One region of the Acidovorax sp. FHTAMBA genome, then DNA from elsewhere that is predicted to be linked to it. Evidence: riboswitches for the same ligand, from Rfam matches in the RefSeq annotation. Region 1 holds a riboswitch; each other region holds the start of a gene.
What was found. Region 1 has a riboswitch for glycine ahead of AAFF19_RS11080 (D-amino acid dehydrogenase). Riboswitches for the same ligand answer to the same signal wherever they lie in the genome.

Region 1 (7,892 bases):
CGGCCAACGTCGCCGCACTGATCAAGGACAGTACCCTTGAAAGCCTGAAGGTTCCAGTGGTTGGCGTCACCCCCGGGGCCGACGTTCTGCGCTCGCCAGGGAGCCCCTGGATGTTCCACACCCACGCAAGCGACAACGCTCAACTGGCTCGCATCGTCCAGCACCTCTCGATGATCGGCATCAAGCGCATCGCCGTCGTCTATCAGGACATTCCCTTTGGCCGTGGCGGGCTGGAATTCATCCAAGGGGTCGCTCAGAAGGCGAGCGTCACTATCACCAAGAACGTGGCGGTGCCTTCGGCGGGGGAGGATTTTATAGCCATCATCAGCGACCTGCGCCAGTCAAACGCGCAGGCCTACGTGATGATCCTCGTCCCCAACAGCGGGGCTGCCTTCGCGGCGCAGATCCGGGACGCAGGCGACGCTACACCGGTCTATGGCATGTCCTACGTGCCAGTCCAAGGCGTTGTCGACAAGGCTGGCAACGCAGCCGCTGCTGGCATCGGTTTGGCCCAGGTCACGCCGAACACGGATTCCACCTCTTCAGCCCTGATTCGGCGTTTCCGCGCGGCCATGGAACACCATGCGCCTAAGGATACCGCGCGCACGCAACTGCACCTGATTGGCTACCTGAACTGCCGGGTGCTTGTTGAGGGACTGCGTCAGACAGACAGGGCACCCACGCCCGAGGGACTGCGCAGGGCATTGCAAAAGTTGCGCGTCGACTTGGGCGGATACACGGTGGACTTTGCGGGAGGCAACGTGGGATCGCGCTACGTCGATATCGGCGTAGTCACGCGAGGCGGGCGTCTGCAGTATTAGCACTACGACTTCGCAACGAGGAGAATTCCGATGCAAACACGAATCGAACATCGCCACCCACCCGGCATTACGCAACCCGCCTCCGGGCAACTGGTGGCCTCGGTCATCGGCACCCTTGTTTCTGTGGCAATCATCCTGACAACCCATGATTTCCTGACGCTGTTGCTGGGTGGCTGTTGCCTTGTCCTGTTTGTTGCCATGGCTGTCTTCGGCAAACGGCGCGCAGACACTCCGCCCTTGCAACATCCGCAGGGGCCGTCGGCATCCGAGGTACACGCATGGACCGACCACGACCTTGCGACCGACGCGCGCGGACCGGTCCAGGTGTCCGAGCTGGCCGAGGAAGTGAAGAACCTTGCGCAACACGCTAGCCTCCTCATCCGCCTGGTCGCCCATGCCCTCGACGCCATGGATCGCGCGAAAGTGCTGGCCAGATCGTCAGGAGATCAGGTGAAGGACGGCGCAGCCGCAGTCACCGGCATTGAAACGGCCATTGAGGAGCTCGCGCAGCACGTCGAACATTCGAGCGCATTGTTTGCCGAACTCCAGGCCAAGGCCAACCGCATAGGCGACATCGTGGCCACCATCCACCTGATCGCACGACAGACTGACCTGCTCGCCGTCAACGCCGCTATCGAGGCCAGCCGCGCAGGCACGGCGGGGCGCGGTTTTGCGGTTGTGGCCCATGAAGTGAAGGCTCTGGCTGCACGCACCAACGAGGCGAGCGACCAGGTCAGGGCGCTGGCGTCGTCGCTAGTGACCTCCTGCAAGTCGGCCAGCGAGCGGGTAGGCAGTGCCTCGAAAGCCACGGACATAGGCCGCACACGCATCCATGCGTCCCGCGAGGCAATGCAAGGTATCCAAACCGGCGCGCAAAAGCGCGTTGCCATCGTGTCGGAGGTCGTTGAGGCGCTGCGTCAACAAGAAGTTCTCGGGAACCAGCTTGCACATGACGTACGTGCCTTGGTCGAAAAAGTGGAGTTAATATAAACAGTGCCTGTAGCGCGATCTGGCATCGCTGGATCGCACGAAATTACTTTCCTCTCGGGACAAGCCGGCCAGCCCATCAGCCCATCAGCGCATTACTTGGTGGCTGCCGGCAGGGGGCCTACGGCCAACAGCGTTTGCATGCGCATTCCCCAGCAGCGCCGGCCGCAACAACACCGTGCTCCTCGGCGGACCCACTTCCACACTCTCAATCACTGCACTAACTACTCACGCAAGGCTTGGTGTGCTGTCACATTGCCGAGCCAGTTTGGCAAGTGCTCGCGCACGATGCCCAATGCGGGTGCCTCCTGGCGCTGCGCGGCAACGACCAGCCCGAAACGCCCCGTTGCATCAAGGTGCGGCACCACCGGCAGCGGTACCAGCCCAGGCGCCACGGCGGAAATGGTGAGCAGGATCGCATCACTGTGCTGCGCAACATCCGCCAGGCTCATGGTTTCGTCGCAACGCAACGTAACCATATCATCGGGATTGGCCTCGGGGCCGTAGCGGGCAATCAGCATGCGTGCCACCTCGTCGCTCAGCGGCGTGGAGGCGACCGGGTATGCCGTGATGTCGGCCAGAGTAACGGTCCTGCCGAGCCGTGCCAACGGGTGGTCTTTTCGCACCAGAAAGCCAGCCCCGAGTTCGAAGGCGAGGTCCACCCTCAAATCCGCAGAAGGACGCATGTCGCGGATATCGACGATCGCCGCATCCAGGAGCTGCTCGCGCAGTGCATGAATCAGCACCGCGGTGTTGCCGCGGGAAATCTCGACCTTCAGCCGGGGATGGTGCTCAGCCATATGCCGCATGAGCGGCGTGCTCAGCAAGGCGCCGGGTGCCGAGCTCAAGCCAACACGAAGCGTGCCGATCAACCCTGCGTGCAGGGCCTTGCCAGCGTGCCGCAGTGTCTCGGCGTCGCTGACGAGCAGCCGAGCGCGGTTGAGCACTTCCCGCCCGAAGGGTGTCAAGGCGATGCGGCGGCCCAGGCGGTCGAACAGCGTGCCGCCGAGCTCAAGCTCCAGGCTCTGGATGCTGCGCGTGAGCGCTGGCTGGGTCAGGAACAGGGCCGCGGAAGCCTGTGCGAAGGAGCCGATGTCTGCAACCACCACGAAATGTCGAAGCTGTACCAACGTCATCTTGATTTTCTCGTGAAACTCATCGGTCAATGCACATTAATGCATTGGACTTTAAAACAAACGCTTTTTAACATGCGTAATAGTTCATCCACCTTGGGGGTCATGTTTTGGAACGTCTCAGTGATCAGCAGCTTCAGGAGTTCATTGCGGTGCGGCGTGATATCCACCGGCACCCGGAGCTGGCCTTCTCTGAACACCGTACCAGTGCTCTGGTCGCGGAAAAGCTGGCGTCCTGGGGTTACACCGTTACCACAGGGCTTGGTGGAACGGGCGTGGTGGGGCAACTGCGACGCGGCACTTCGAGCCGCGCGATCGGCCTGCGCGCAGATATGGATGCGCTGCCGATCGAAGAGGCAACGGGTGCCGAGTGGTCCAGCCGCCACCATGGGGTGATGCATGCCTGCGGCCATGACGGCCACACGGCGATGCTGCTGGCTGCGGCACGCCACTTGGCGGAATCATCCGGCAGCTTCGACGGCACGCTCAACCTGATCTTTCAGCCAGCCGAAGAAGGCGGGGGCGGCGCCCTCAAGATGATGGAAGACGGGCTGTTCGAACGTTTTCCCTGCGACGCGATCTTCGCAATGCACAACATGCCGGGGTACGCGCAGGGTCAACTGGTGTTTCGCAGTGGGCCAACCATGGCCTCATCGGATTACGCGACGGTCTTATTGCACGGCACCGGCGGCCATGGCGCCATGCCCCACCGCGCAGTGGACCCGCTGGTGGCTGCAGCCTCCGTAGTCATGGCATTGCAGACAATCGTCTCGCGCAGCGTCGACCCGATGCAGCCTGCCGTCGTCACCGTGGGCGCCCTGCACGCGGGGGCGGCCAACAACGTCATCCCCTCCTCTGCCCGGCTGGAGCTGAGCGTGCGTGCGCTCGATCCGCAGGTCCGCCGCGACATGGAAGTGCGCATCAAGAATCTGGTACGTCTGCAGGCCGAAAGTTACGGGGTTCGGGCCGAGGTGGACTGGCGCCCCGGCTACGCCGTCCTGGTGAACGACGCGACGCAGACCGCCCGGGCTCTCGCGATCGCTCAGGCGCATTTTCCGCCTGAGCAGGTCATCGCCCAGGGGGCCATGCTCACGGGCAGCGAAGACTTCGCCTTCATGCTGGAGCGGGTGCCCGGTAGCTATCTTTTCATCGGCAACGGCGTGGGGCAGGAGCCTGGTGCCTGCATGGTTCACAACCCCGCATACGACTTCAACGACCACAACATCGGCGTTGGCGCCGCGTACTGGATAGCGCTCGTACAGGAGCTACTTGACTCTTCTTCCCCCACCACTAAAGAAACAGGAGACTCCCCATGATCATCCATTACAAGACCCTGATGGCCGGCGCGGCCATCGCCCTGGCCGCCCTTTCAGGCATGGCCCAGGCACAGAACTATCCGACTCGTCCGGTGACAATGCTGGTGCCTTACCCGGCCGGGGGCCTGTCTGACGTCATCGCCCGCTCGGTCAACAACACACTGGGCAAGCAGCTGGGACAACCCGTAGTGATCGAGAACCTGGGTGGCGCGAGCGGCTCTATCGCCGCGCAGAAGGTGCTCAACGCCCCGAGCGACGGCTATCAGCTTTTCCAGGGCTCGCCCAATGAACTCATTTTGGCCCCACTGGCCATCGCGTCCATCAAATTTAAGAGCGAGGACTTCCGCCTCGTGCAGATGATCGCAACGGCACAGATTGCTTTCCTGGCCCGTAAGGGCCTGCCCGTCAGCACTGTCGACGAGTTCCTCGACCATGCCCGAAAGGCGGCGCAGCAGGGCCGCCCCGTGACCTACGCCAGCGTAGGCCCAGGTTCGTTCTACCATTTGTTGGGCGAGCACCTCTCCAAGGTGACGGGAATTCCGATGGTCCATGTGCCCTACCGTGGCTCGGCGCCGGCCGAGCAGGACTTAATGGCCAACCAGGTCGATTTCTTTCTGGCACCGTATGGCAAGAAGTATGACGAGATGCACAAGCAAAATCGTCTTCAGGTGCTCGCCATGCTCAACAGCGAACGGCTTGAGGGCGTGAAGGGCTTTCCCGCCATTACCGAGAGCAAGCAACTTAAGGACTTCACCTTCAACATCTGGACGGGCTACTTCGTGAAGAAGGACACGCCCGAGCCAGTTGTCGTTGCTTTGCATAAAGCCATCACGGAGACGCTGGCCGACCCGGGCGTGCACCAGGCACTGGAAGCGAACAGCCAATTGCTGGCGAAACCGCTTCCGCTAGCCGCAGTAGACAAAGCCTATCTCGATGGAATCCACCAATTTCGCGCCATCGCCAAATCGATACAGCTACAACCACAGTAATATCAACACTGTATCGATCGGGAGAGCCCGGCCTGTGAAATGGGCTGGCGCCGAAGGAGCAACCGCCCCGGAAACTCTCAGGCAAAAGGACCGGTCAATACGCAACAAACTCTGAAGAGTGGCCGGGACTCGTCCCCCGGCCCGCCGCAGGAGCAAATCAGCGCGAGCGCTGGTGAATCTCTCAGGTCCCAAACAGAGGGGGTCATGGGCCGCACGCAGTGTGCGGCCCATGCCTACCTGTTTGACGGCTTTGAACGCGAGACTCCCATGGCACACCTCATCGTTATCGGCGGCGGCATCACCGGCGTCACCAGCGCCTACGCATTGGCCCGTGCTGGCCACGAAGTCACCCTCATCGAAAAACACCGCTATGCGGGCATGGAAACCAGCCATGCCAACGGCGGGCAACTGTCTGCCTCCAATGCCGAGGTCTGGACCCATGCGTCCACCTTGGTCAAGGGCTTGAAGTGGATGTTCACGGCGGACGCCCCCCTCCTGGTCAATCCGCGCCCGAGTTGGCACAAGCTCAGCTGGTTTGCAGAGTTCGCTGCGTCCATTCCGAAGTACCGCGACAACACGGTCGCTACCACGCGCCTGGCCGTTGCCGCGCGTGAGCACCTGTTCAGCTGGGCGCGGGACGAGGGCATCGATTTCGACTTGAAGGAGCGCGGCATCCTGCACATCTATCGAGACCGCGCTGGTTTCGAGCATGCAGGCCAGGTATCAAAGCTTTTGGCAGAAGGTGGCCTTCCACGCCGAGCCGTCACCCCCGATGAAATGCGCGCCATCGAACCAACGCTCACCGGCGAATTTTTTGGGGGCTGGTACACCGAGAGCGACAGCACAGGCGACATCCACAAGTTCACGCACGGACTGAGCTTGGCATGTTCTCGTTTGGGCGTGAAATTCATGACCGCCCACACCGTGGAACGTGTACGGAGCACGGGCAAAACTGCCCAGGTGATGCTGGCAAATGGGACGGAGATCGACGCAGACGGGGTTGTAGTCTGCGCCGGCGTGCGCAGCCGCGCGCTGGGTGCACAGCTCGGCGACCGGCTCAACGTCTACCCGGTCAAGGGGTATTCCATCACCGTCATGCTCGACGATGAACAGAGCCAGGCCGCTGCGCCGCAGGTCAGCCTGCTCGATGACGAGACCAAGCTGGTCACGAGTCGCTTAGGCCTCAACCGCTTCCGAGTGGCCGGTACGGCAGAGTTCAACGGCTACAACCTCGACATCCGTGCTGATCGCATTCGGCCGCTGGTTAGCTGGGTGAACCAGTGTTTTCCTGACGTGAGCACGCGTCGGGTCGAACCCTGGGCAGGCCTGCGCCCGATGCTGCCCAACATGATGCCGCGCGTAGGTCCAGGAAGGTACGCCAACGTGTTTTACAACACCGGTCACGGCCATCTGGGTTGGACGCTGTCGGCTATCACGGCTTACCAGTTGGGCCAACACGTAGAACGCTGGGACAGAGTACGCATGCCACTGCCCGTGCCAGTGGAGAGCATGGCTTAAACTGCGCTTCAATGCGCTCAATGCGCTTAGGCTACGCTGAACAAGCCTTCGTGATTTGCCGCGCGGCACCGGATGACGCCGTTTTTGGGCGTTTTTGGCCTTTGGCACCGCCCATTTGCGGTCGATGCCCCCGGCAATCGGCGATGTAGTCCTCCAGCAGGCGGCAATTTATCGCGCGCAGCGCTGGCACCTGGTTCCCCCCAGCTCACCATCGACCACCTGGGTGACCGGCACAAGGCGTCTTGCAGCTTTTGGTCGTCGCTGAGCTTGGCTTCGTTGAGGCGGCCCTTCAGTCCAGCGCTGAACGCCTCGCCGCCATTGCGCGAAATCTCACTGCCGAACAGGTCCCGCGTCAAGCTCATGTGGAAGTTGGCCTTGCGTTGCAGCAGCGGCAGGTCGACCACACCGAGCGCGCGCACGCGCTCTACGTCGTAAGGGTCGGTGATGCCCGCCTTCACCATGGCCGAGCAGGTGCCTCGATGGTACGCTGCACGCCTGTCTCACCCACTAACAGGTGATGTGCCTCCTCGGTCAACATGAAACGGCAGGAGCGCAACAAGGGGTCGAAGCCGCTTTCGGCCAGCGCGGCGAGCTGCATCTTGCCGTCGCGGTCGGTGAAGCAGGTGAACATGAAGAAGGAGACTCAGTCCGGCGTGAGCTCGTTGAAAGCTCCCAGCATGCGATGGTTGTCCTGCTGGCAGCTGAGCCGCTCCAAGCAGAACCCATTCCTTCCACCATTAGAGGTACTTGGGGTGCCACGTCTCCAGGGCACGCAGCAATTGCTTGTCGGATGACAAGTCCACGTTGTTCGGCATGCCCGCGTCCAAGCTGACCGCAACGGCATGCCCGCGTCCAAGCTGACCGCAACGAAGTTGTCCGCGCGCACGCTCTCCAATGTCTCGCAATTCGTTTAACTCTTGATGGTTGGATAACAAAGGCGGCGTTCATACGTCCTCTTACAATTCTGCAAAATAATGCACAAAATCGTGTGATTAATATGCATTAATATGCATTAATATGCAGATTACTGTGAATTGCGTATTTGGCATAGATCAGAGACGGATCTCTCCGCAGAAAGTCCCGGCTGCGCTTCATCTTGCTTGTGAGGCCGCAGAACGGGGCCATTGC
Region 2 (7,892 bases), 1.6 Mb from region 1:
GTCTTGCCCGCCACGTCGGGGCGGCCCAGCGCCCTGGCGCGCCTGCCGGTGCCGTGCTCGACCACGTCGCGCAGCATGCTGTCGAGCACGAAGGCGTTGCGCTCGGACACCACGGCGGCGCGGGGCGATGACCCTTGCGCCTCGTACAGCACCTCGCCGCCGCGCTCGCTCACGGTGCGGATCAGCCGGGGCTGTACCAGCGTGCCACCATTGGCAAACACGGCGTAGGCCTGCGTCAGCTGCAGTGGCGTGACTGCGCCCGCGCCCAGCGCCAGCGGCAGCCGGGCCGGGTTGAGCGCGGGGTCAAAACCAAAGCGGGTGGCGAACTGCTGCACATACTGCACTCCGGCCGCTTCCATCAGGTTGACCGCCACCATGTTCTTGGAACGCACCAGGCCGCGCCGCGCGGAAATGAAACCTTCGTAATTGCCACCATAGTTGCGCGGGCTCCAGGCGGCGCGACCGCGTGCGGCGGGGGTGACCACGCGCTGCGTATCGTCGACCAGCGTGCCCGGTGCATAGCCCTTCTCCAGCGCGGCAGAGAAGATGAACGGCTTGAAGGTGGAGCCGGGCTGACGCAGGGCCTGCACCGCATGGTCGAACTGGTTCAGTGCGTGGTCGAAGCCGCCCGCGAGCGCCAGAATCTCCCCGGTGTCCGTGTCCATGGAGACCAGCGCCCCTTCCATGCCGGGCAGCTGCGCAAGGCTCCACTGCTGGCGTGCGTCGGCCACCACGCGAATCACCGCGCCCGATGAAATGCGCCGCTGCGTGGGCGTATCGGGCGCCAAGGCCTCGCGGGCGCTGGCAGTCAGGCGGCTGCGCGGAATCTGCACGCGCGTGCCGTCGCGCAGCAGCGCAGAAATGCCGCCCGCCTGCGACGCCTCGCGCACCAGGGCCACCCGCAGTTCACCGCTGTCCCGGTACGGCGCCAGCGCTGCACTCAGGGCCCGGGGGTGGCCGTTTCGGGCGGCCTCGGTGTGCGATAAGCGTGCCTCGGGGCCCGCATAGCCCTGCGACGCCTGCGCGCGCAGCAGCCCGGCGCGCAGCGCGCGCGTGGCGGCCTGCTGCTCTGCCAGGCGCAGGGTGGTGACCACATCCAAGCCCAGCGAATACGCCGCTTCTCCAAACCGGTCCACCACCATCTTGCGCGCTTGTTCCACGGCAAACGCTGCGGCAGGGTCGATGGAACGTGGCTGCGTGCGCAAAGCGAGCACCTCGGCACTGGCCGCGTCGTAAGCGGCGGTGTCCAGGTAGCCCAGCGCGTGCATGCGCTGCAGGATGTATTGCTGGCGCACGGTGGCGCGTTCGCGGTTGGCCACCGGGTTGTAGGCCGAAGGCGCCTTGGGCAGGCCGGCCAGCATCGCGGCCTCGGCCACTGTCAGCTCGTCCAGCGTCTTGTCGAAGTACACCGACGCGGCCGCTGCAAACCCGTAGGCCCGCTCGCCCAGGTAGATCTGGTTCATGTACAGCTCCAGGATCTTGTCCTTGCTGTACATGGCCTCCAGCTTGTAGGCCAGCAGGATCTCCATGAGCTTGCGGCTGTAGGTTTTGACACGGCTCAGAAAGAACACCCGCGCCACCTGCATGGTGATGGTGCTCGCGCCCTGGGCGTGCTCGCCAGACACCACATTGCGCAGCGCAGCGCGCGCCAGGCCGGTGAAGTCCACCGCGCCGTGCTCGTAAAACCGCGCATCCTCAATCGCCAGCAGCGCCTGGCGCACGTGCGCCGGTATGTGGCCAATGGGCACGAAATCGCGGCGCTCTTCGCCGAACTCCGCCAGCAGGCTGCCGTCGGCGGCATAAATGCGCAGGGGCAACATGGGGTCGTAGTCGGCCAGGTGGTCTACCGTGGGTAACTGTTGCCACAGCAGGTGCAGCACCCAGGCCCCACCGGCGCTGCCGGCCAGCACCAGACCGGCCAGGAAGCCGCAGAGAAATTTGAGCGCCGAGCGCTTATTGGGCGCCACGGCAGGCGCGGCAGCAGAGGGTGATGAAGACATCCAGAGGGATTTCGGGCTGAGCAGTACCCGTCGATGACGGGCCTGCGGCGCCTCTCCCCCTGTCCTTGGTACCTGAGAGTTTCAGCTGCGGTGGCAGCCAGCCCCTTCGGTGGGCCCCCGCCCGCGTTGCGCAGTGCGGCGGCCTCTCTCCAGTCGGCGATGGTCTCTTGCGGTCCGGTGTGCCTGAGCGATGATGGGAGTTTGCGCCTTCGGCGGGGGCGGTGCCGCCCCTCTCTCCCGCAAGATAAGGGTTTACTCTAACCCACGCGCACAAACCAAACCCGGCCCCAAGGGTATTGACGGCCCTGGGCGGGCCGCTTACAGGGCGGCTTCGAGGATGCGACGGCTCACGGCGGGCGTGATCTCGCGCTGCTCGCCCAGCTGCACCATGCCATGCGCTTCGAGCTGCGCCACCACGGTGGTGACCACCTCGGCACCCAGACCGTAGCCCGACAGGCGCGTGGCGATGCCCATGCTTTCAAAGAAATCACGCGTGCGCTCGATGGCGGCGGTGATGCGCTCGTCGTCGGTGCCCGTGGTGATGCCCCACACGCGCTCGCCGTACTGCAAGAGCTTTTCGCGCTTGGCCACCCGGCGCTCGTTGAGCAGCGCGGGCAGCACGATGGCCAAGGTGCGCGCGTGGTCGATGCCGTGCAACGCGGTCAGCTCGTGGCCGATCATGTGCGTGGCCCAGTCCTGCGGCACGCCGGCGCCGATGAGGCCGTTGAGCGCCATGGTGGCGGCCCACATCAGGTTGGCGCGGTCGTCATACACCGGCTCTTGTGCTGTCAGCAGGCGCGGGCCCACCTCGATCAGCGTCTGCAGGATGCCTTCGGCAAAACGGTCCTGCACGGGCGCGTTGACCGGGTAGGTCAGGTACTGCTCCACCGTGTGCACAAACGCATCCACCACGCCATTGGCCAGCTGCTGGGGCGGCAGGGTGTAGGTCTTGGTGGGGTCGAGCACCGAGAACTGCGGGTAGGTGTGCCGGCTGCTGAAAGGCAGCTTGGCCCCCTTGGCGCGGTGGGTGATGACGCTGCCGCTGTTCATCTCCGAGCCTGTGGCGGGCAGCGTGAGGACAGCACCAAACGGCAGCGCACTCTTCACGTTGCGGCCGTATTTTTCAAGGATTGACCAGGGCTCCCCCTCCAGCGGAACGGCGGCCGCGATGAACTTGGTGGCGTCGATCACCGAGCCGCCGCCCACGGCCAGCAAAAAGTCAAACCCGCCCTCGCGGATCTGCGCCACGGCCTTCATGCAGGTCTCGTAACTCGGGTTGGGCTCGATGCCGCTGAAGGTGGCGTGCTGGCGCTCGCCCAGCGCGGCGCGCACTTCGGTCAGCGTGCCGGTCTTTTCGGCGCTGGCGCCACCCACGAGGATCAGCACCTTGGCGGCAGCGGGCACGAGCTTGGCCAAGTCGGCAATGCGGCCTTGGCCGAAGGCGATGTGGGTGGGGTTGTGGAAGTCGAAATTCAGCATGGGATGAGTGTTTCTGGTGGGGGCTGCCTGCAGGGCGCTTGCCGCTGGCGGGCCGGGAACAACGATTGTGCGGCGCCGCCACGCGGAGCACCCGTCACACGCGCGATAACCCCACGGGTGCCGCCGTGCCACTGCGCCATTCAAAATACTGTCTATATACACAGTATTCGGGTATAAATCGGGACACCATTTTTTGGAGGAGCCCCTGCCCATGCTGGACCACATGACTTTCCGCGTGACCGACATCGCCCGCGCCAAGGCGTTTTACAGCGCCGCCCTGGCGCCATTGGGTTACACCCTTTGTTTTGAAGGCAACTACGGCGCCAACATGCTGGGCCTTGCCTACGCAGACCCGTCCGAGCCGGATGGCAAGAAGGCCGATGTGTGGTTCATCGACGGCCCCTCGCCGTACGGTGGTCCACCAGCCACCGCAGGCTGCCACCTGGCGTGGCGCGCCCAAAGCCGCGCACAGGTGGACACTTTCTACGCCGCCGCCATCGCCGCCGGGGGCAAGGACAACGGGGCCCCGGGCCTGCGGCCCGACTACCACGCGCACTACTACGGCGCGTTTGTCATTGACCCGGAAGGCAACAACGTAGAGGCGGTGTGCCACCTGCCAGGGTAAGGCAGGCCGGCGGCGCCCGAAGTGGGCGCATTTCTGACCCCTGCGCCCGTGGACCTGCCGTTGCCAGACCACCGGGTGCGTCCCGCATCGGGAGATGCGGCAGCACCGCTGCGCAAAGGGTCAATCCAGCTTCACCCCCGCCGCCTTGATGATCTCGCCCCAGCGCTTGGACTCGGCCCGCGCCATGGTGCGGAACTGCTCGGGCGTGCCGGGCAGGGCTTCCATGCCGAAGTCGTTCATGCGCTTGACCACGGCGGGATTGAGCAGGGCCTTGTTCAGGTCGGCGTTCAAACGCGTGGTGATCGCGGCGGGCAAACCGGCGGGCGCGAGGATGCCCTGGAAGGCGAACACTTCGGTATCGGGCACGCCCGCTTCGGCCAGGGTGGGCACGTCGGGCAATGCGGCCACGCGCTTGGACGAGCCGATGGCCAGGGCACGCACCTTGCCCGACTGGATCACGGGCAGGCCGGCCGCCAGGTCGAGGAACATGCACGGCACCTGGCCGCCCATCACGTCCTGCATGGCGGGCGCTGCACCGCGGTAGGGGATGTGCGTGAGGAAGGTCTTGGTGCGGTTCTTGAACATCTCCATCGCCAGGTGGTGCGGCGAGCCGTTGCCGGGCGATGCGTAGTTGAGCTTGCCGGGGTTGGCGCGGGCATAGGCCAGAAATTCCTTCACCGTCCTGGCTTCAAACGATGGGTGCACCACCAGCGCCAGCGGAAAGCGGCTGATGCCACCCACGTAGGTGAAGTCCTTTTCAGGATTGAACGGCAGCTTGGTGAACAGGTGCTCGTTGTAGGCCAGGATGGCGTTGTCGGCCGACATGAAGGTGTTGCCGTCGGGCTTGGCCGTGGCCACGGCCTGGCCGCCGATGTTGGTGGAGGCGCCGGGGCGGTTGTCCACCACGATCTGCTGGCCCAGCGTCTGGCGCATGGCCTCGGCCACGGTGCGGGCCAGCACGTCGGTACCGCCACCGGCAGGGTACGGCACAACCCAGCGCAGGGGTTGGTCGGGCCAGGTGGATTGAGCAGCGGCCCAGGGTGCTGCGGTGGTGGCGCCTGCGGCGGCCAGGGCGGACAAGAGGGTGCGGCGTTGCATGAAAGTTGTCTCCTTGAAAATACTACTAAATTGATAGCTGTTAGCGCTTATCCAGAAAGCGCTGTAGCCATTTTTTGCTTGTTCGTCTGGTCACCCTTGCGCGCGTCGATGGAAACCGGCGCGTGCCAAGGCCAGCGCCACCGTGGAACTGGCTCCGCCAGGCCACGGGTGGCGTCCCCCTGAGGGGGATGACGCCGAAGGCGGCTCAGGGGGCTGCGATGCCTTGGTCAATGGCACCAAAGATGCTGGCGCCGTCCTTGCCCTTGACCTCGATGCGGATGGTGTCGCCGAACTTCATGAACTCGGTGCTCGGCTTGCCGTCCTGGATGGTTTCGATGCAGCGCTTTTCGGCAATGCAGCTGTAGCCCTTGGGCCATTCGGTGCGGCCGTTGGCGTCCGTCACGCCCTTGTTGCTCACGGTGCCGCTGCCGATGATGGAGCCGGCGCGCACATTGCGCGTCTTGGCGACGTGGGCAATGAGCTGGCCGAAGTGGAAGGTCATCTCGGGACCGGCGTCGCACATGCCCACCTTGCGGCCGTTCCAGGTGGATTGCACGGTGAGGTGCAGGCGGCCGTGGTCCCAGGCGTCGCCCAGCTCGTCCAGTGTGACGGCCACTGGGCTGAAGGCGGTTGCGGGCTTGCTCTGGAAGAAGCCAAAACCTTTGGCCAGCTCCGCAGGGATGAGGTTGCGCAGGCTCACGTCGTTGGCAATCATCACCAGGCGGATGCCGTCCAGCGCCTGCTCTGGCGTGGCGCCCATCTTCACGTCGCCGGTCACCACGGCAATTTCGGCCTCGAAGTCGATGCCCATGGCTTCGCTGGGCACCACCACGTCGTCGCAGGGGCCGATGAAATCATCGCTGCCGCCCTGGTACATCAGCGGGTCGGTATAGAAGCTTTCGGGCACCTCGGAGTTGCGCGCCTTGCGCACCAGCTCCACATGGTTGATGTAGGCCGAGCCGTCGGCCCACTGGTAGGCGCGCGGCAGCGGGGCCATGCACTGGGCCGGGTCGAAGGGGAACGCGTGGCGCGCGCGGCCGCTGTTGAGCTGGTCATACAGGTCCTGCAGCTGGGGCGAGATGAAGCCCCAGTCGTCCAGCACCTGCTGCATCTTGCTGGCAATGCCGGTCGCATAATGGGCCGTGCCCAGGTCGCGGGAGACGACAACCAGCTGGCCGTCGCGCGAGCCGTCTTTGTAGGTAGCAAGTTTCATGGTGGCAGAACCTTCGGTCTCAAGGGATTTGAGGGATTGGGGGCATCACCCAGCACTAATTACGCTTGGGTAAATTGATTTAACTAAACAAAACTCTTAAATTTTAGTGCACATGGACAAAGAACGTGCAGGAATTCAGTCGGTGGAGGTGGGGTTTGCCCTGCTGGAAGGGCTGACGCGCTCGCGCGGGCCCTTGATGCTCAGGGATTTGGCGGCTTCGGCCGGCATGAGCGCGGCCAAGGCGCACCGGTATCTGGTGAGTTTTCAGCGCCTGGGCCTGGTCACGCAGGACCCCCGCACCGCGCGCTACGACCTGGGGCCCGCCGCGCTCAAGCTGGGGCTGGCCTCGCTGGCGCGACTGGACGCCGTGCGCCTTGCGCGCGAGCGCATGCCCGAGCTGATGGAGAGCATCGGCCACACGCTGGCGCTGGCCGTGTGGGGCAACCATGGCCCCACCATCGTGCACTGGGAGGAGTCGCCCCAGGCCGTCACCGCCAACCTGCGCCTGGGCGACGTGATGCCGCTGCTGTCGTCAGCCACCGGCCGCTGTTTTGCGGCTTTCATGTCGCCTGACGTGGTGGCCCCGCTGCTCAAGGAGGAACTGGCCCGCGCCGTGAAGATGCGCCGCACCGACCTGCCCGCCACCATGGCCGAGGTGCACGCGCTGCTGGACGAGGTGCGCAAACGGGGGGCCGCGCGGGTGGTGGATACCTTGCTGCCTGGCATCGTGGCGTTTTGCGCGCCGGTATTTGATTCAGACGGGCACCTGGAGCTGGGGATCACCACCCTCGGCTCGATTGCCACCTTCGACCCCGAATGGGGCGGCGCCATCGACGCCCCGCTGCGTGCGGCCGCCGCCCGGCTGTCCAGCGACCTGGGCGCGGGCAGCGCCTGACCACGCCCCTGGCACGCAGGCCGATGCCGCGCCGCGCCCTCCTGACCATCACCGCGCTGGTGCTGGCGCTGCACTGGCTGGTGCTGGGCGGCATCCCGCTGGCGTGGGACACCAGCCCGGCCCCCACCGCTGGCAAGGTGTTCAGCACCCGCAGCATCGCCCTGCCGCCGCCCCCCGCGGCACCGGTGGCCGCAGTTGCCGCTGTGGCTGCCGTGGCGCCTGCACCGGTTGCTGCCAAGCCGCGGCCCGCCCCGCGCCCCCGGCCACCCGCACGCCCCACGCCGCAGCAAACCGCCGCCGAGGCGCCCTCCCCTGCAGCGCCCGCTCTGCCCGAATCCCCGTCGGAGCCGGATGCTGCAGGCGCCAGCCCTGTGGAACGCGCGACGCATGACGGTGATGTCTCACCGGTGGCCCAGGCAGAGCCGGTGGCCACTGCGCCCGCGCCTGCCGCATCAGCGCCGGGCGCGCCCGCTTCGGTGCCCGAACCCGCAGAACCCGCCGCAGGGGTGGACATAGCCGCCCCGGGGGCTGGCGCGGGCACGCCCGCCAGCACAGCGCCCCCGCCGGTGCGGCTGCCCCCCT
Region 3 (7,892 bases), 240 kb from region 1:
GCAGGCTCTCGGCCGTGTGCGGGGCGTTCTTCAGGGGGTTGTTGTCCTGCGGCCAGACGCCGTTTTCGATCTGGCGGATTTCCTCGCGGATGGCAATCATCGCGTCGATGAAGCGATCGATCTCGGACAGCGTCTCGCTCTCGGTGGGCTCCACCATCAGCGTGTTGGGCACGGGGAAGGAGAGCGTGGGCGCATGAAAGCCGTAGTCAATCAGGCGCTTGGCCACGTCTTCGGCCATCACGCCGCTGGTGTCCTTCAGGCCGCGCAGGTCCAGGATGCACTCGTGTGCCACGTGGCCGTTTTCGCTGGCGTACAGCGTGGGGTAGTGGTCCTTGAGGCGTGCGCTGATGTAGTTGGCCGAGAGGATGGCGGTCTCGGTGGCGGCCTGCAGGCCTTCGGCGCCCATCATGCGGCAGTACATCCAGCTGATGGGCAGTACGGCGGCATTGCCCAGTGGCGCTGCCGACACGGCACCCACGCCGCCGGCCACACCGGCCGTTGCATGACCAGGCAGGAAGGGCACCAGGTCTTCCACCACGCAGACGGGGCCCACGCCGGGGCCGCCACCGCCGTGGGGAATGCAGAACGTTTTGTGCAGATTCAGGTGGCTCACGTCGCCGCCGAACTCGCCGGGGGCGGCCACGCCCACCAGGGCGTTCATGTTGGCGCCATCCACATACACCCGGCCGCCGTGGCTGTGCACCAGGGCGCAGAGCTCCTTCACCTGGGTTTCAAACACGCCGTGCGTGCTGGGGTAGGTGATCATGATGCAGGCCAGGTTGGCGCTGTGCTGTTCGCACTTGGCCTTGAGATCGGCCATGTCCACGTTGCCATTGGCGTCGCAGGCGGTCACCACCACCTGCATGCCCACCATCTGGGCGCTGGCGGGGTTGGTGCCGTGTGCGCTGCTGGGGATCAGGCAGATGTTGCGGTGCGCATGGCCCTGGGCTTCGTGGTAGGCCTTGATGGCCAGCAGGCCGGCGTACTCACCTTGCGATCCCGCATTGGGCTGCAGGCTGATGCCCGCGTAGCCCGTGGCCTGGCACAGCCAGGCGCGCAGTTGTTCGTCCAGCTCCTTGTAGCCCTGCAGCTGGTCTGCGGGTGCAAACGGGTGCACGTTGGCAAACTCTGGCCAGGTGATCGGGATCATCTCGCTCGTGGCGTTGAGCTTCATGGTGCAGCTGCCCAGCGGGATCATGGTGCGGTCCAGCGCCAGGTCCTTGTCGGACAGCTGGCGGATGTAGCGCAGCATGCCGGTCTCAGAGTGGTGCGTGTTGAACACAGGGTGCGTGAGGTAGCGGCTGGTGCGGCGTAGCGCCGCGGGGATCAACGACTCCACACCGTTTTCAAACGCATCAAACGTGGGCAGGGCCTGGCCGTCCTTGGCGAAGATCTTCCACAGCAATTCGATGTCGGCCCGCGTGGTGGTTTCGTCCAGCGAGATGCAGAGGTACTCTTCGAAGTAAATCCGCAGATTGGCGCCCATCTGGATTGCGCGAGCAGCTATGGATTTGGTAGCGGCTCCGGTGTGCAGGCTCAGCGTGTCGAAGGTCGCCTGCTCGCGCACCGGGGCGCCCAGCTGCTTCAGGCCCTGGGCCAGGATGGCCGTGTAGCTGGCCACACGCTGCGCAATGCGCTGCAGGCCTTCGGGGCCGTGGTACACAGCGTACATGCTGGCGATCACGGCGGGCAACACTTGCGCGGTGCAGATATTCGACGTGGCCTTTTCGCGGCGGATGTGCTGCTCGCGCGTTTGCAGGGCCAGGCGGTAGGCAGGCTTGCCATGCGCGTCCACGCTCACGCCCACCAGGCGGCCGGGCAGGCTGCGCTTGAAATCGTCGCGGCAGGCCATGTAGGCCGCGTGCGGGCCACCGGCGCCCATGGGCATGCCAAAACGCTGGGTGGTGCCCACGACGATGTCGGCACCCCATTCACCGGGCGGCGTGATCAGCGTGAGGGCCTGCAGGTCGGCTGCGGCGATGAAGGCGGCTTGCTTGGTGTGGGCTTTTTCCACGTCGGCGCGCAGGTCGTCAATGCGGCCGCTGGTGGCGGGGTACTGGGCCAGCACGGCGAAGTAGTCGCCATTGAGCGCGGCATCCCATTCGGCGGCGGAATTGGCCAGCAGCACCTCGATGCCCAGCGGCTTGGCACGGGTCTGGATCACCTCGATGGTTTGCGGGTGGGCATCACCGGCCACCACAAACACATTGCTTTTGCTCTTGACCGAGCGCTTGGCCAGCGTCATCGCCTCGGCGGCGGCGGTGGCCTCATCGAGCATCGACGCATTGGCAATGGGCATGCCGGTCAGGTCGCACACCATGGTCTGGAAGTTGACCAGCGCCTCCATGCGGCCCTGCGAGATTTCGGCCTGGTAGGGCGTGTAGGCGGTGTACCAGGCGGGGTTTTCCAGGATGTTGCGCAGGATGACGCCCGGCGTGTGCGTGCCGTAGTAGCCCTGGCCGATGAAGCTTTTGAGGACCTGGTTCTTGGCCGCCAGCGCCTTGAGTTCGGCCAGCGCCGCGGCTTCCGTGATGGGCGCGGGCAGGTCCATCGCGCTGCTGCGGGCGATGGAGCGCGGCACGATGGAGTCAATCAGCGCCCGGCGCGACGCCTCGCCAATCACGGACAGCATGTGGGCTTCATCCGCTGCGTCGATGCCGATGTGGCGGGGCAGGAATTCGGCGGCGTTCTCCAGAGCGGAAAGGGGCAGGGCGGCGGTCATGGGCGGGCGTTCGGGTGCTATTAAAAAAGAAGCTGCTGGCGCTTGTTGCTTGGTTGATTCAGCGTGTTTTATGGCTGAAAGCCAATGAAATCAAGCGCAGGCAGCTATGGTTTTTCTATGAAAGCGTCAAGGCCCTCAGGCGCTGGCGGCAAAGGCTGAGTAGGCGGCTTCGTCCAGCAGCGCATCGAGCTGGCTGGCGTCGCTGAGCTTGACCTTGAAGAACCAGCCGGCATTGAGCGGGTCGGAGTTGGCCAGCGAGGGGTCGGCGCGCAGCGCTTCGTTGACTTCCACCACTTCGCCGGAGACGGGCATGTACACGTCAGCCGCAGCCTTGACGGACTCCACCACGCCCGCGACATCGCCCTGCGCAAACGTGGCGCCGACGGCGGGCAGATCTACGAACACCACGTCACCGAGGGCATCCTGGGCATGCACGGTGATGCCGACCACGGCCGCATTGGCGTCGGCGACGTTGATCCACTCGTGGTCTTTGGAAAATTTGACGGTCATGGAAAGGCTCCTCAAGCAATGGGGAAAAAAATGAAGGAATCTGCAATGTAGCGGGCGCAGGCGTGGTCGGCACGCAGCGCCGGCGGAAATCAGCCACGGAAGTAGTTGGCGGGCACAAACGGCAGGGCGCGCACCTCCATCGGCACGGCCTTGCCGCGCACGATGGCGTTCACGCGCGTGCCGATGGCTGCAAAGGCGGGCGCCACATAGCCCATGGCCACGGGCTCGTTCACCGTGGGCCCCAGCAGGCCGCTGGTGACTTCGCCGATTTTTTGCCCATCGGTGCTTTGCAGCTCGGTGTGTTCGCGCACCGGTACACGTTCCAGCGCGACCAGGCCCACTCGCTTGCGCTGCAGGCTGGCGGGGTTGTCGATCTGCGCCAGCACCTTGTCGGCGCCCGGGAAGCCGCCAGCACGCGCGCCACCGGTGCGGCGCACCTTCTGGATGGCCCAGTTCAGGCCCGCTTCGGGCGGCGTGGTGGTGGTGTCAATGTCGTTGCCATACAGGCACAGGCCGGCTTCCAGGCGCAGCGAATTGCGGGCGCCCAGGCCAATGGGCTTCACTTCTGGCTGGGCCAGCAGCGCGCGGGCAAGGGTTTCGGCCTGGGCGGCGGGCACCGAGATTTCAAAGCCGTCCTCGCCGGTGTAGCCACTGCGGGTCACGAAGCAGTCGCAGCCTGCAATGCTGAATGCACCACCGGTCATGAACACCAGCTTTTCCACACCGGGCGCCAGGCGTGCAAGGGCAGTGGCCGCCTGCGGGCCCTGCAGCGCCAGCAGGCCGTGGTCGGGCATCGGCACCACCTTGCAACGCTGGTCGATGCGCGCCTGGATGTGCGCGATGTCGTCCACCTTGCACGCGCCGTTGACGATGACAAACAGGGTGGGCTCGCCGTCCACCACGCCCTGGTTGAAGAACATCAGGTCATCCATGACCGTGCCTTCGTCGGTGAGCAGCAGGCCGTAGCGCTGCTTGCCCACGGGCAGGTCGATCACATCCACGGGCATCAGGGTTTCGAAGGCTGCGGCGGCATCGGGGCCCACCAGCTTGAGCTGGCCCATGTGCGAGACGTCGAACAGGCCGGCGGCCGTGCGCGTGTGCACATGCTCGGCCATGAGGCCCGCGGGGTACTGCACGGGCATGGAATATCCGGCAAACGGCACCATGCGGGCGCCCAGCTCGGTGTGCAGGGCGTTCAGGGGCGTGGCAAGCAGGGGGGCGTTGGCTGACGACATGGCGGAACTCCGGGGCAAATGGGGGCCGTAGCCACCACGGTGGCCACGGGATTTGCCCTGCTGTCCGCTTTACCTGAGAGATTCGCCCCACTGCCCTGGCTGGCCGTGCGGTTTGCTCCTTCGGTGGATGGCCTCATAACGCGGTGCGGCGGGCCATCTCTCTCCAGCAAGGGAACGCCCGCATCACTGCGGGCGGTTGTCAGTCCTTTTGCCTGAGCGTTCGGCTGTTGCCTGCGCCTTCGGCGGTGCGGTGGCCCTTAGGGCTGGCACTCTCTCCTGACCGGGCGATTCTAGTGCAGTGTTTGACGCTTGATGGCGCAAACAAGAAAAATGGATTTTTGGCACTGGCAAGGCGCAAACCACAGCGATACCGGGCGGTATCGCGAGGATTTGCAACGCGGCCATGGCCGAAAAGACGTTTTCTTGCGTGCCAGAAAGCGTGAAACACTGCACTCGCTACTTTGCGTAGACCAGATCCCGCAAACCCAGCGACAGCTGCGGCACGTAGGTCACGATCATGAGGCACGCCATGATGACCAGCACGAACGGAATCAAATGCCCCACGATGCGGTCCAGCGATATGCGCGCCACCGTGCAGGCCGCAAACAGGTTCACGCCAAACGGCGGCGTGATCATGCCCATGGCCAGGTTCACCACCATGATGAGTCCGAAGTGCACCGGGTCCACACCAAAGTGCATGGCCACCGGTGCCAGGATGGGCGCCAGCACAATGATGGCGGCGCTGGTCTCGATGAACATGCCGATGATGAACAGCGCCGCGTTCACGCCCAGCAGGAAGAGCGTGGGCGACTGCAGCACCGCTTCCAGCCAGCGGCCAATCGCATCGGGTACACCCGCACGGGTGATGAGAAAGGCAAACAGCCCGGCGTTGGCAATGATGAACATGATCACGGCCGACGAGATGGCCGACTTGCGCAGGATGCCGAACAGGTCCTTGATGCGGATCTCGCGGTAGATCACCACGCCGATGACGAGCGCATAGAACACCGCCACAGCCGATGCCTCGGTGGGCGTGAAGATGCCGCCGTAGATGCCGCCCAGGATGATGACCGGCATCAGCAGCGCCCAGCCCGCCTGCAGCGTGGCCCGGCCCAGGGGCATGCGGCCGTCACCGTCGTTCTTGCCCCAGCCCTTCCATTTGCAATAGGCCCATACGAAAAGCATCAATGCGCCACTGATAAGAACGCCCGGGCCAAAGCCTGCGATGAACAGCTCACCGATCGACACCTCGGCGCTCACGCCATACAGGATGAGCGGAATCGAGGGCGGGATGATCACGCCCAGCTCGGCACTGGTGGCCTGCAGCGCGGCGGCATAGCTGGTGGGGTAGCCGTGCTTGATGAGCGCCGGGATCAGGATGGCGCCAATCGCAAACGTGGTGGCCACCGACGAGCCCGACACGGCTGCAAAGATCATGCAGGTGAGCACGCAGGTCATGGGCAGGCCGCCCTGCACCCCGCCCACGATGCTCTTGGCAAACTCCACCAGCCGGCGCGAGATGCCGCCGGTTTCCATCAGGTTGCCCGCCAGGATGAAGAACGGAATGGCGGCCAGCGGAAACTTGTTGATCGAGGCGAACATCTCCTTGACCGAGATGAGCATGTTGGCATTGGCCACCTGGATGCCCAGGATGGAGGCCAGGCCGATGGAGACGGCCACGGACACGGTGAGTGCAAAACACAGCACCATGGTGGTGATCATGACTGGAGTCATTGGTGGACCCCCACGCTCGGCATTGCATGTTCTCGCTGCCCCCCGAGGGGGCCGTTCGCTCGCTTGAGGCGGCTCGTCGCGTCGCTCATTGCGCAGTCTCCAGCTCAAGGCGGTGGGGGTCGACCAGGCAGCCGATGATGCCGATGACGCTGAACACGCCGCCCACCGGCATGGCCACGTAGGCCCAGAACATGGAGACGGATTCGAGCCCCGCCATCGACTGCACGCCACCGCGCTGCGCATAGTCCCAGCCCCACCAGATGATCACGCCAATCAGCGCCAGCGCAGCCAGCGCCACGATGTAGTCGAGCACCCTGCGCACACGCGGTGGGCTCCAGCGGTAGAGCACGTCCACGCTCACCATTGCGCCCTGGCGAAACGCGCTGGGGATGGCCAGAAACACCATCCAGATCAGGCTGAAGCGGATCAGCACCTCCGTCCACTCGGCGGGCTGTTCCAGCACAAAACGGGTCACGATCTGGAACATGCCCAGCGCGGACGCTACGACCAGCATGGCGCACGCGCCCAGCAGTGCGGCAAACGTGGTGCCACGTTCAAACAACAGAAAGGCTTTTTTCATGGGGCGGACAACGCCAGGGAATCAGAGGCTATGAACAGAACAAAAAACAGATGAAAAACGCCCGTAGCGCTTATGCTACGGGCGTTATGTGCTACTGAAATTGTAGCAAATGCTGCACACTGCGCTTACTTGTATTCGCGGATCTTGTCGAGCGTGGCCTTGCCGAACTGCTTTTCAAACTCCGCATTCACGGGTGCCAGCGCGGCCACAAACTTGGACTTGTCGGGGTTGTCCACCACCGTCATGCCCTTGGCGCGCAGGTCGGCAACGCCCTTGGCATCGTCTTCGTCCACGCGGGCGCGGTTGGCCTTGGTGCCTTCCTTGGCAGCGTCGATGAAGGCCTGCTTGTCAGCGGCCGAGAGCTTGTCGAACGACGCCTTGTTCATCACGAAGATGGCGGGCGAATACACGTGGCCTGTGAGCGTCAGGTGCTTTTGCACCTGGTCAAACTTGGCCGAGATGATCACGGGCAGCGGGTTCTCCTGGCCGTCCACAGTGCCTTGCTGCAAGGCGGTGAACACTTCGGGGAAGGCCATGGGCGTGGTGATGATGCCAAAGCCCTTGTACGCGGCGATGTGCACGGGGTTTTCCATGGTGCGCATCTTCAGGCCCTTGAGGTCTTCAGGCGCGGTCACCGAGCGCTTGCTGTTGGTCATGTGGCGGAAACCGTTCTCGGCCCAGGCCAGGGCCTTGAAGCCCTTGCTGTCGAACTTGGTCAGCATCTCCTGACCGATGGGGCCGTCCAGCACGGCACGGGCGTGGGCCTTGTCGCGGAACAGGAAGGGCACGTCGAAGATGCGCGCCTCAGGCACGAAGTTGGGCACCGGGCCGGTGGAGCTGAAGGCCAGCTCCTGCGTGCCCAGCTGCACGGCTTCAATCGATTCGCGCTCGCCACCCAGGGCGCCGTTGTAGAAGGTCTGCACCTTGTAGCGGCCGCCCGTGCGTTTTTCGACTTCCTTGGCGAAGGTGTCGATGGCCACGCCCTGGTGAGAGTTCTGGGCCGTCGAGATGCTGATGCGCATGGTGGTCTGTGCGGCAGCGGTGGCCACAAAGCCGAGCGCAAGGCTCAAGCCAACGACGAGTTTGGTCAATTGCATGGTGTCTCCTGTGG

Region 2: another riboswitch for glycine. It lies ahead of AAFF19_RS03625 (PBP1A family penicillin-binding protein); the one in region 1 lies ahead of AAFF19_RS11080 (D-amino acid dehydrogenase).
Region 3: another riboswitch for glycine. It lies ahead of gcvT (glycine cleavage system aminomethyltransferase GcvT); the one in region 1 lies ahead of AAFF19_RS11080 (D-amino acid dehydrogenase).

What each region holds. Positions count from the first base shown of each region.
Region 1 covers NZ_CP152407.1:2,348,135-2,356,026, reverse strand. Annotated here, with positions in the region: gene AAFF19_RS11105 (ABC transporter substrate-binding protein) at 1-821, shown strand, start outside; gene AAFF19_RS11100 (methyl-accepting chemotaxis protein) at 852-1,811, shown strand; gene AAFF19_RS11095 (LysR family transcriptional regulator) at 2,033-2,974, opposite strand; gene AAFF19_RS11090 (M20 aminoacylase family protein) at 3,052-4,257, shown strand; gene AAFF19_RS11085 (tripartite tricarboxylate transporter substrate binding protein) at 4,254-5,246, shown strand; glycine riboswitch at 5,255-5,349, shown strand; gene AAFF19_RS11080 (D-amino acid dehydrogenase) at 5,451-6,764, shown strand; gene AAFF19_RS11075 (hypothetical protein) at 6,791-7,225, opposite strand; gene AAFF19_RS11070 (hypothetical protein) at 7,219-7,395, opposite strand.
Region 2 covers NZ_CP152407.1:773,355-781,246, reverse strand. Annotated here, with positions in the region: gene AAFF19_RS03625 (PBP1A family penicillin-binding protein) at 1-2,000, opposite strand, end outside; glycine riboswitch at 2,161-2,250, opposite strand; gene AAFF19_RS03620 (iron-containing alcohol dehydrogenase) at 2,319-3,479, opposite strand; gene AAFF19_RS03615 (VOC family protein) at 3,691-4,104, shown strand; gene AAFF19_RS03610 (tripartite tricarboxylate transporter substrate binding protein) at 4,225-5,202, opposite strand; gene AAFF19_RS03605 (fumarylacetoacetate hydrolase family protein) at 5,408-6,415, opposite strand; gene AAFF19_RS03600 (IclR family transcriptional regulator) at 6,528-7,310, shown strand; gene AAFF19_RS03595 (DUF3108 domain-containing protein) at 7,334-7,892, shown strand, end outside.
Region 3 covers NZ_CP152407.1:2,585,851-2,593,742, forward strand. Annotated here, with positions in the region: gene gcvP (aminomethyl-transferring glycine dehydrogenase) at 1-2,722, opposite strand, end outside; gene gcvH (glycine cleavage system protein GcvH) at 2,858-3,232, opposite strand; gene gcvT (glycine cleavage system aminomethyltransferase GcvT) at 3,322-4,467, opposite strand; glycine riboswitch at 4,518-4,644, opposite strand; glycine riboswitch at 4,666-4,748, opposite strand; gene AAFF19_RS12230 (TRAP transporter large permease) at 4,924-6,201, opposite strand; gene AAFF19_RS12235 (TRAP transporter small permease) at 6,287-6,781, opposite strand; gene AAFF19_RS12240 (TRAP transporter substrate-binding protein) at 6,907-7,878, opposite strand.